Regions from separate parts of the Mucilaginibacter robiniae genome, predicted to be linked through region 2. Evidence: riboswitches for the same ligand, from Rfam matches in the RefSeq annotation. Region 2 holds a riboswitch; the other holds the start of a gene.

Region 1 (5,376 bases), 2.0 Mb from region 2:
AACAACTGGGTACGGCTTTCATCGCTGTACAACTCGATATCATCGCCTACACTGTTGGCCGGCCAGAAACCGATTACACCACTAGCTTGTAGCAAGTTTTCTTTGATAATACGATTAAGCAAAGCTTGGGCATTATCAAACAGTTCATGTGCTTCGGTACCTACGTTTTTATCTTCAAAAATTTTAGGGTAACTGCCGCGCAATTCCCAAGTATGAAAAAACGGTGTCCAATCAATATAAGGTACTAACTCAGCTAACGGGAAAGCTTCAAAAACCTTAGTACCCGTAAAGGTAGGCTTAGATGGCATAGCGCCATCTAGGTTCAGCTCAATGCGTTGGTTACGGGCCTCATCTAAACTGATGAACCGTTTATCGGAACGTTTATTTAAGTGCGCTTCTCGGGCTTTGGCATATTCATCTTTAATGGTTTGAATGTAACCATCACGATTATCTTTATTCATTAAAGTGCTGCATACCGTTACACTACGTGAAGCATCCAGCACATGAATAGCCGGACCCGAATAGTTAGGCGCAATTTTAACAGCAGCATGTATGCGCGAAGTAGTAGCCCCACCCACAATGAGCGGAATAGTAAAGCCTTCACGTTCCATTTCTTTGGCAAAGTGCACCATTTCATCCAGCGATGGCGTAATTAATCCACTCAAACCAATGATATCTACCTGTTGTTTTTTAGCTTCTTCAATAATGCGCTGAGCAGGCACCATAACGCCTAAATCGACAATTTCGAAATTGTTGCAGGCCAATACTACGCCTACAATGTTTTTACCAATATCGTGCACATCGCCTTTAACAGTGGCCATTAACACCTTGCCGGCATTGCTACGTTCATTGCCACCGGCGTTTTTAGCTTTTTCAGCCTCAATGAAGGGCAGAAGGTAAGCCACTGCCTTTTTCATTACCCGGGCCGATTTTACCACCTGCGGCAAAAACATTTTACCGGAACCGAATAAATCCCCCACGATGTTCATGCCATCCATTAATGGGCCTTCAATTACCTCCAGCGGACGGTCATACTTCTGGCGTGCTTCTTCTACATCGGCATCCAGGTACTCTACAATACCTTTTACCAGCGCGTGCGATAAACGCTTTTCAACTGGCTCATTGCGCCAGGCTTCATCTTTTACGATTTCCTTGCCCTTGGCTTTTACCGTTTCAGCAAACTCCACCAGGCGCTCAGTAGCATCTGCTCTGCGGTTTAATAGAACATCTTCTACCTTTTCCAGCAGTTCTTTAGGTACTTCTTGGTAAACCTCCAGCATACCAGCGTTCACAATGCCCATATCCATACCTGCTTTAATGGCATGGTACAGAAAAGCGGAGTGCATAGCTTCACGCACTACGTTGTTACCCCGAAACGAGAAAGATATATTACTTACCCCGCCACTTACCTTGGCATGAGGCAGGTTTTGTTTAATCCAGCGGGTAGCTTCTATAAAATCAACTGCGTAGTTGTTATGTTCTTCCAAACCGGTAGCAACGGTCAGAATGTTAGGGTCGAAAATAATATCCTGTGGTGGAAAGCCCAGTTCATTAACCAGTATATCGTATGAGCGCTTGCAGATTTCTATACGGCGTTCGTAGCTGTCGGCTTGTCCTTGTTCATCAAAAGCCATAACTACAGCTGCTGCGCCATAGCTCATTATTTTACGGGCATAATCTCTAAACTTGTCTTCGCCTTCTTTCAGCGATATAGAGTTTACAATACCTTTACCCTGCAAGCATTTTAAGCCCGCTTCAATTACATTCCACTTGGATGAATCGACCATGATGGGCAGCTTGGCAATATCCGGTTCGGAAGCGACCAAGTTCAGGAATTTAACCATGACGGCTTCCGAATCAATCATACCCTCATCCATGTTGATATCGATAACCTGAGCGCCGCCTTCTACCTGCTGTCGGGCAACGGTTAAAGCTTCTTCATAATTTTCGGCCAGAATTAATTTAGAAAATTTAGGCGAACCGGTAATGTTGGTACGCTCACCCACGTTTACAAAGTTGGTTTCGGGAGTGATGGTAACTGCTTCCAGTCCGCTGAGGCGCATATTAGGCGCTACTTCAGGCTTTTTACGCGGCGAATGCTGGGCTGCCTTTTCGCCAATGCAGCGAATATGATCGGGCGTGGTGCCACAACAACCACCTACTATATTTACCAGACCCGCTTTAATAAAATCATCTACCTGATGAGCCGTTTCGTGCGGCGTTTCATCATAAGCACCAAACTCGTTAGGTAAACCAGCGTTGGGGTAGGCCGATATAAAAACATCTGCTTTTTCTGATAATTCTTCCAGGTACGGGCGCATTTCACGGGCACCTAACGCACAGTTTAAACCTACCGATAGTAAATTGGCATGACGAATAGAATTCCAAAATGCTTCTACGGTTTGCCCTGATAAGGTACGTCCTGAAGCATCTGTAATAGTACCGGATATCATGATTGGCAAGTGCTTGCCTGACTCGGTTGCATAACGCTGAATGGCAAATAAAGCAGCTTTGGCGTTCAGGGTATCAAAAATGGTTTCTACCAATAGTACATCCGAACCACCATCCACTAAGCCGCGTACCTGTTCGTAATAAGCTTCAGCCAAATCATCAAACGTAACTGCCCGATAACCCGGATCATTTACATCGGGCGATATGGAGGCCGTACGGTTAGTAGGGCCTACCGCGCCAGCCACAAAGCGGGGCTTATCCGGCGTTTTTTGGTTGTATTCATCGACTACTTCACGAGCCAGGCGTGCACCTTCATAGCTTAACTCGTAGTCCAGCTCTTCCATGTGGTAGTCAGCTAAACTGATACGTTGCGTACTGAAGGTATTGGTTTCGATAATATCAGCACCGGCCTCCAAATACTCGGCATGAATAGCTTTAATTACATCAGGCCGGGTAATATTCAGCAGGTCATTGTTTCCTTTTAAGTCAGAAAGATGATTTTTAAAACGCTCGCCGCGAAAATCCTCCTCTGTCAATTGATAGCGCTGTATCATGGTACCCATAGCGCCATCAATTACCAATATGCGTTTTTGTAATTCTTCTCTGATGTTCATGTTCTAGTATCAAGTAGTAAGTATCAAGTATCCAGACATCTTATTCTAATACTGTCAGGTGCTAACTATCCTGTATCATGACATTCAACCATAATACTTGATACTTATTACTTGATACTAATCTTGCTTATTTCGAAAAGTCGGTTTTAATTGGATTTTGACTTTTGCTTATCTGTCCGGCATCTGTTTAAAATGCCGAGTAGAATGTAGCACCTTGTAAGCACAGGTTGCTAAGATTTCGCAGGGTCCAGTCCCTCCATCTTTCTCTATAAGCAGTACAAAATTGCATAATAAAGCCGTTAATTGCAAGTGCCAAGTTAGTGTGTGTGTAATTAAGACGTAAATAATTACTGCTGTAAGCTTATATGCAAAAAGCCGCTTTAACTATGTTAAAACGGCTTCAAAACTAAAAACACGAGGCAAAACAAGCTTTAAAAACGATGACCGATACCAATGCCGATTACCCACGGCCTTATTTTAACATCGGCATTTATATTTTGCAGTACCGGAGCCAGCGCCTGGTTACCGGCGGGAGTAAGGTTTGAGGCATCAACAGTAACGTTGGTTGACAGGAACAGCTTCTTTACATCAACATTCAAAAACACTTTTTTGCTGATATCTACATCAAAGCCCAGTTGGGCAGCAAAGGCCGCTTTATTTTTATAATCAATATTTTGCACCACCGGGCCTTTATCGGCATTGTAAAAGAAGGTGTAATTAATACCAGCACCAGCATAAGGTTTAAAAATTGTACCGGTAGGTAAGTGATATTGCAGCGTAAGGGTAGGTGGCAACAACCATACCTTACCCAAATTAACATCGGCAGTACCGGCATCAATAGCTGATAAATCTGATGCACGGGTGCTTACTTTATGCCTTGCCGTTCCTAATATTAATTCGGCTGAAAAGTTGTTGGCGAAAAAGTAAGTAAAATCCAGTTCGGGAACATACGAATTACTCAGGTTGATACCACCACCTATTACACCAATGGTAGCGCTCTCTTGGGGTATAATGCCAATGGCGCGCAGGCGTATATCTAATTCATTTTTGTGTTGTGAAAAGCAGGTAAGTCCGGCTAGCAGAAACAGGCATAGCAAAGATAATTTTAAGGTTTTCATGATACATTTAATGTTGAATGATGGGTCAAATGTATCTGGAGGATAACCGCGCTCTATTGATGAGAAACAGGTATTGAAATAACGTCTGTCATTGCAAAACTCTCCCAAAAGTTGTAAATGCAAGCCGTTTTGAAATCAGTTAATAGCTTGTAAATAGTCCTAATTTATAACTAGAGATAAGCTTAATAATCAAGTATCTGCTTTAATAAAAAAGCCCCTTGAAGGTTCATTCAAGGAGCTTTGAAAAGATATTATACGTGTATTATTTTCTTCTGCCAAACAAACGCAGCAGATATAAAAACAGGTTAATAAAATCTAAATACAAGGTTAAAGCACCTATAATAGCCAGTTTGCCAGCAGGCGTATCTTGGTATTGCATGCTTTGGCCCATTAACTTAATGCGTTGTACATCATAAGCGGTTAAGCCTACAAACACAATTACACCAATGTAAGTAATTGCTTTATCCAAATGCAGGCCAGGGAAGAACATATTAAGTACGGAAGCGATAATTAATGCAAAAAGCCCCATTATCATTAAAGAACCGAACTTGGTAAGATCCTGGTTAGTGGTGTAACCGGCTACTGCCATAATACCAAACACTACAGATGCAGTAATAAAAACGCCTACTACTGATGCCGCTGTATAGGCCAGCAGTATAAAGCTTAAACTAGCACCCATTAATGCCGAAAAAGCAATAAACAGTACAGCCAGCACCGGCTGCGAAATACGGTTTAAGCCAAACGACATAATCATCACAAAGATGAAAGGCGCAAACATAATTACAGTGCCTAAGCCTGTGCTGTGAAAAGTTACAGGGTCAATAAGCAAAGTAAGGAACTGTGGAGTAGTGAACAGATAAGCTACTACGGCTGATATAGCTAACCCTGCAAACATCCACATAAATACGTTAGCCATGAACTTGCGGGAGGTACCCACTTCGTTGTTCAACTGGATAACGTCTTTGTATTCGTAATCAAATTTTCTGGTTTCCATTTCTAAATTAATTAGCGTAAAGGTATAAAGTTTTTATACAATTATTAGACAGTTAAAAGGCTGTAAAGTTTAAGTAAGCCTACGCATTAATTGTTCTTCTACCCGTTCAAAAACTTGCAACGGTTTTAAGGTGCGCCAGCTGAAATCATCCAGTCCGCCGCCAAAGTTGATGTAGTAGTCAATGTTGTTTTGCTTAAAT
Region 2 (5,376 bases):
GTACCAGTAGCTATAAGCGTTAAAGCGGTTTACCAACTTTTCGCCTTGGTAGCTTTGGTAAGATGAAGCCCGATAATTATCCATAATCTCATCATCGTTTTCTGCTTGCGTTTTGTTATAAGCAGCATAGCCACGATATGATAGTAGCGCCATGCTACGCGCAGCTTTCAAACCATTACAGCCACCTTCTGGAGTGTTCTGGTAAAAGGTAGGATCAGCACTGATAGCTAAGCGTTGCGATTCATTGAAAGCTATGCCCCATGGCGAGTGCTGTGCATTGGTAGCAATTAATATTAATTTCTTAATGCGTTCAGGCTGCATAATGCTCCATTCCAGTGCTTGTTGCCCTCCTAATGAGCCACCAATTAGCAAACCAATATTTTCAATACCTAAATATTCTGCTAATAAATAGTGAGCATTAACTATATCACGAATAGTATATTGCGGAAAGTCTAAATAATAAGGTTGTGATGTATTAGGGTTAATACTTAGTGGATTGCTGGTTCCGTATGGAGAACCAAGTACATTGGCGCATACAATAAAATAATGTTCTGGATCAATCAAGTACCCTTTACCTACAAAGCCGTTCCACCAATCGGCAACATCCGAATTGGCTGTTAATGCGTGGCAAATCCATACCACATTGCTTTTTTGTTCGTTTAAGCGGCCATACGTATGATAGCCAATTTCAAGGCCATTCAGGGCTTTACCCAATTCCAGTTCGAAAGTTGCTGTATGCCTGAAAACTTGTGTATCCATATAAATATACAAAGCCTCTCTTGTTTACCAAGAGAGACTTTTAGCTATTAATCTATTAAAAAAACTAAAAAATGTTTCAAAACAATAAACTATGCTAATTCAGGTTCCTGCTGTTTAATTTTGGCAAAAGCCTGTTCAAAATCAGCTCTAATATCATCAATATGCTCAATGCCCACAGCTATGCGTAACAGTGCTGGTGTTACACCTGCTGTTAATTGCTCGGCCTCTGATAATTGCTGGTGTGTGGTAGCCGAAGGCTGAATAATTAATGTTTTAGCATCACCTACATTAGCTAGGTGGCTTACTAAATTTAAACTATCAATAAACTGTGCTGCAATATTTTTGCCGCCTTTTAGTTCAACAGACAATACAGCGCCGAAACCATTTTTTAAATACTTTTTAGCTAAAGTATGATAAGGTGATGAAACCAATCCCGGATAGTTTACCTTAGCTACCTGCGGGTGCTGTTCTAGCCAGCTAGCCAACTCTAATGCATTATCTACATGCCGCTGTACCCGTAATGACAAAGTTTCTAGACCCTGTATAAGTAAAAAGGAGTTAAAGGGAGATTGAGATGGTCCAAAATCGCGTAAGCCTTCTACACGTGCACGAATAATGTATTGTATATTACCAAACGAACCACCTATACCAAATATATCATTAAATATGAGACCATGATAGCCTTCAGATGGTTCAGTAAACTGCGGATACTTACCATTGCTCCAGTTGTAATTACCACCATCTATAATAACGCCACCAATAGTGGTGCCATGTCCGCCAATCCACTTCGTAGCTGATTCAACTACTACATGTGCGCCATGCTCCAGTGGGCGAAACAAATAACCACCAGCCCCAAAAGTATTATCAACTACTATTGGCAAATCATATTTACGAGCTAAAGCTGCAATTTTTTCAAAATCGGGTATGTTAAAGCCAGGATTGCCTATAGTTTCCAGATAAATGGCTTTGGTCTTTTTATTTATAAGCGGTTCAAAGCTCTCCGCCTGATCGTCTGCTGCAAAGCGGACTTCAACACCTAAACGTTTAAAAGCCACTTTAAACTGGTTGTAAGTACCACCGTATAGAAATGGCGATGTAATAAAATTATCACCTACCTGTAATATATTGTTTAAAGCGATAAACTGCGCTGCCTGACCTGATGAGGTAGCCAAAGCAGCTACACCACCTTCTAATGCAGCAATGCGCTTTTCAAATACATCAGTAGTAGGGTTCATCAGACGCGTATAAATATTGCCAAATTCTTTTAGCGCAAACAAGTTGGCGCCATGTTCAGCATTGTTAAATACGTATGATGTGGTTTGATATAAGGGTACAGCACGTGAGCCAGTTGTTTGATCAACTTCCTGACCGGCGTGTAACTGTAATGTTTCAAATTTTAAAGATGATGCAGGCATGAGTATTGAATTTAAAAGTTGTTAAAACCTAGTGTGATGGTACAGGTGTTAAAGTAGGATAGAATTTACCTATAGTTTTAGCACGTTGTGTTTTGCGACTGAAATAAACGTGTTAGAGTGTGCTTAGCAACAGCAACAACACATGCACTTACAGCTAATAGAAGAGTTATAGGTTAACAAGTAAGCACCCGTAGATGAGGTAGAGTAATGCTGAGTAAAATTAAATTCGTGTTTCATGGCTTTACACATTTATATTCCCCGATGGTAAATTGTTAATCGGGACAGGATTTGGCACCTTCTCCTGATACATTGGAGGGTTGCCAGCGGGTCTGTGAGCCTGATCTCTCGCCGCTTCTTTATAAATCAAAACCTTTAAAGAGGTATTTGAAATAGGTATCGCTTTCGCTACTGCAAATGTAAATAGTTATGTTTTACATTTGCAAATATTATTTTATTTAAATGGTAATACATTGATATGCAACAACATTTGCTTAAATATGTAGATGGTTGTGTTATGTGCTGCGTTAAGTTGTAATGGATTTAATAGCAAAGATGTACCACTGCAAAGCTTAAGACTTAATAACAGTAATGGAGTATTCTTGTGGCAAATGCAGGTGAAATTTCAATAACGATTTTACAATTCGCCATGAACAAATAAACTTTCATGACTTCCGCTTTCTTTCAACAACATAAAGTGTGACTTTACTGCTTTTGATAATGGATAACTGCGATAAGGCAAATTATACTTTTGCGCATATACGTATTTATTGGTGTAATTGCCGGATAGTAGGTATGGGCTACCGTTGGAAACAAGTGGTGAGCTACATGGTGGTTAAATTCACCAAACAGAAAATTGACTACTTTACTGTTGGGGCTAAAATCTTTAGTCTCACTAATCTGATACATAGCCCAGGTCATATTAACGCTAACATCTTCCGGTGGCAACGGAAATTCAGCATATTCATCAGCATGTGTAGATAATAAGGCAGTCACGCCAAATGCACTAGCTGTAACATGCATAGTTAAAAAGGCAACCAGTACAGTGTACCAGTGCTGATTCAATACCAGCATTGGAATAAAAGCACTAAGGCTAAATTAAACAGTTTGGCTGCAAAAAGCTTTACGTACTCAATTTTAGGAATCTTGGTGATTGGTATCAGGTAGTTGTCTTTTGTACCAAAAAAATCTTTAAAGTCGCGTACAAAAAGCCAGTTTAAAGTATAAAATAAGTACAAGAATCACATGTACCAATGTTGGTAACTGTGAAAATTAAAAGGAGGGCTTTCTGAAAAAATACGCACAATATCACTTTGCTTTACATCAATGTCCCAATGTTGCATATTGGGATAAGGTGATGCAGTAACAGGTAACGTTTTTTCCAGATGTAACTATTACTACCAAATAATTCCAGCGTATAAGTGTACCAATCATTATGCTTATGATTTCTGAAATCAGCACCATGTGCTGCATCATGAAATCCGTTCAGAAAAACCATAATCATAGTTAACCCGGTTAGTACATAAAGGCTGTACAATAAGGGTGTGTAGTCGCCGAAAAATAATATACAACCATATAAGGTGAAGTATAGCAATACTATAACTAGCGATTTGAAAAATAATAATGTTCTGTATCTGTACTAGTCAATTGTTCAGTACGCGTTGCTGTACTTGTAAATTAAGGGCCTTTAAAAAAAGTCATCAGGACCTGCTTTTTTAAATATGGACTTAATTAAAGTATCCGTATTTATGAGTAAACAAATAAAATATAGGCCAGCTTATGTACTGGTAACTCTAATATGCTTTTTCGTGTAATTGTACGTTTAAACACGTATATACACGTTTAGTTTAGCTGTTTTTCATTACCCAACCACCGCAAACTTTTACCCTGGTCAGCCATGTGTATCTAAATTCAAAGTTAATTCCGTTTTATTAAATAACGGCATAATAGCTTTATATTTGACCATCTGTTACCACAAACAGAGCCTTTATATAGTATAATGACAAATCATTTATCACCTGTATATGAGCAATATGAACTTGTTGTAGGCTTAGAGGTACATGCCCAGCTATCTACTTTAAGCAAAGCTTTTTCTTCAGATTCTGCTGCTTTCGGAGCAGGCCCAAACGAGTACGTAAGTGCCGTATCACTAGGGCATCCTGGTACTTTGCCGTTCTTGAACAAAAGAGCAGTAGAATATGCAGTAAAAATGGGATTAGCCTGTAATTGTCATGTTAATTTGTACAACAACTTTGCCCGTAAAAATTATTTTTATGCAGATTTACCTAAAGGCTATCAAATTAGCCAGGATCAACTACCGATTTGTAGCGGAGGGTATGTTAACGTTAAATTAAGTAGTGGAGAAAGCAGAGACATTGCTATTCACCATATACACATGGAAGAGGATGCAGGCAAGAGCATGCACGATCAGCATCATGCTCATTCGTTGATTGATTTGAACCGTGCAGGCGTACCTTTACTGGAAATAGTTTCTGAACCTGATTTACATAGTGCCGAAGAAGCGGGCTTGTATCTGATTGAGATGCGTCGTTTGCTACGCTATCTCAATATTTGTGATGGCAACATGGAAGAAGGCAGCATGCGTTGCGATGCCAATATTTCGGTGCGGCTAAAAGGACAAACTACTTTGGGAAACCGATGTGAGGTGAAAAATTTAAACTCAATACGTAATGTACAACGTGCTATTGAACATGAGTTTGTACGCCAAGTGAATGTAATTGAAGCAGGTGGGCATATTGAGCAAAATACATTGAACTTCAATGCGGATACAGGTGAAACATCAGTATTACGTACGAAGGAGATGGCCAACGACTACCGATATTTTCCAGAGCCTGATTTGCAGCCTTTACAATTAACAGCTGAATATGTAGATCACATACAAAAGGGTATGCCTGCTTTGCCTCATCAGCTACAACAAAAGTATATAACTGAATTAGGTTTATCAGCTTATGATGCTGCATTGATAACTGCTGAGCATGAAATAGCAGGGTATTTTGAAAAGCTAATTACTTACACTCACAATTATAAATCTGCTGCTAACTGGTTGATGGGGCCTGTAAAATCGCACCTGAACGAGCAAGGCAAAACCATTGAACAAGCTGCTCCTGAACCTGAACTATTAGCAGGTTTAATCAAATTGGTGGATGATGGCAAAGTAAACCATACCATTGCAGCGCAAAAAATA

Evidence for each region. A riboswitch is a leader RNA that binds a small molecule or an ion and turns the genes downstream of it on or off. The one in region 2 is predicted to bind S-adenosylmethionine.
Region 1: linked by a shared signal. The riboswitch ahead of metH (methionine synthase) and the one ahead of HH214_RS19195 (O-acetylhomoserine aminocarboxypropyltransferase/cysteine synthase family protein) in region 2 are both predicted to bind S-adenosylmethionine.

Annotation. Positions count from the first base shown of each region.
Region 1 covers NZ_CP051682.1:2,376,552-2,381,927, reverse strand. Annotated here, with positions in the region: gene metH (methionine synthase) at 1-3,065, opposite strand, end outside; SAM riboswitch class I at 3,231-3,340, opposite strand; gene HH214_RS10655 (OmpW/AlkL family protein) at 3,497-4,183, opposite strand; gene HH214_RS10650 (Bax inhibitor-1/YccA family protein) at 4,446-5,177, opposite strand; gene HH214_RS10645 (hypothetical protein) at 5,247-5,376, opposite strand, start outside.
Region 2 covers NZ_CP051682.1:4,399,349-4,404,724, forward strand. Annotated here, with positions in the region: gene HH214_RS19190 (homoserine O-acetyltransferase family protein) at 1-759, opposite strand, end outside; gene HH214_RS19195 (O-acetylhomoserine aminocarboxypropyltransferase/cysteine synthase family protein) at 849-2,174, opposite strand; SAM riboswitch class I at 2,421-2,539, opposite strand; gene HH214_RS22005 (fatty acid desaturase) at 2,877-3,245, opposite strand; gene HH214_RS22010 (fatty acid desaturase family protein) at 3,490-3,675, opposite strand; gene gatB (Asp-tRNA(Asn)/Glu-tRNA(Gln) amidotransferase subunit GatB) at 4,171-5,376, shown strand, end outside.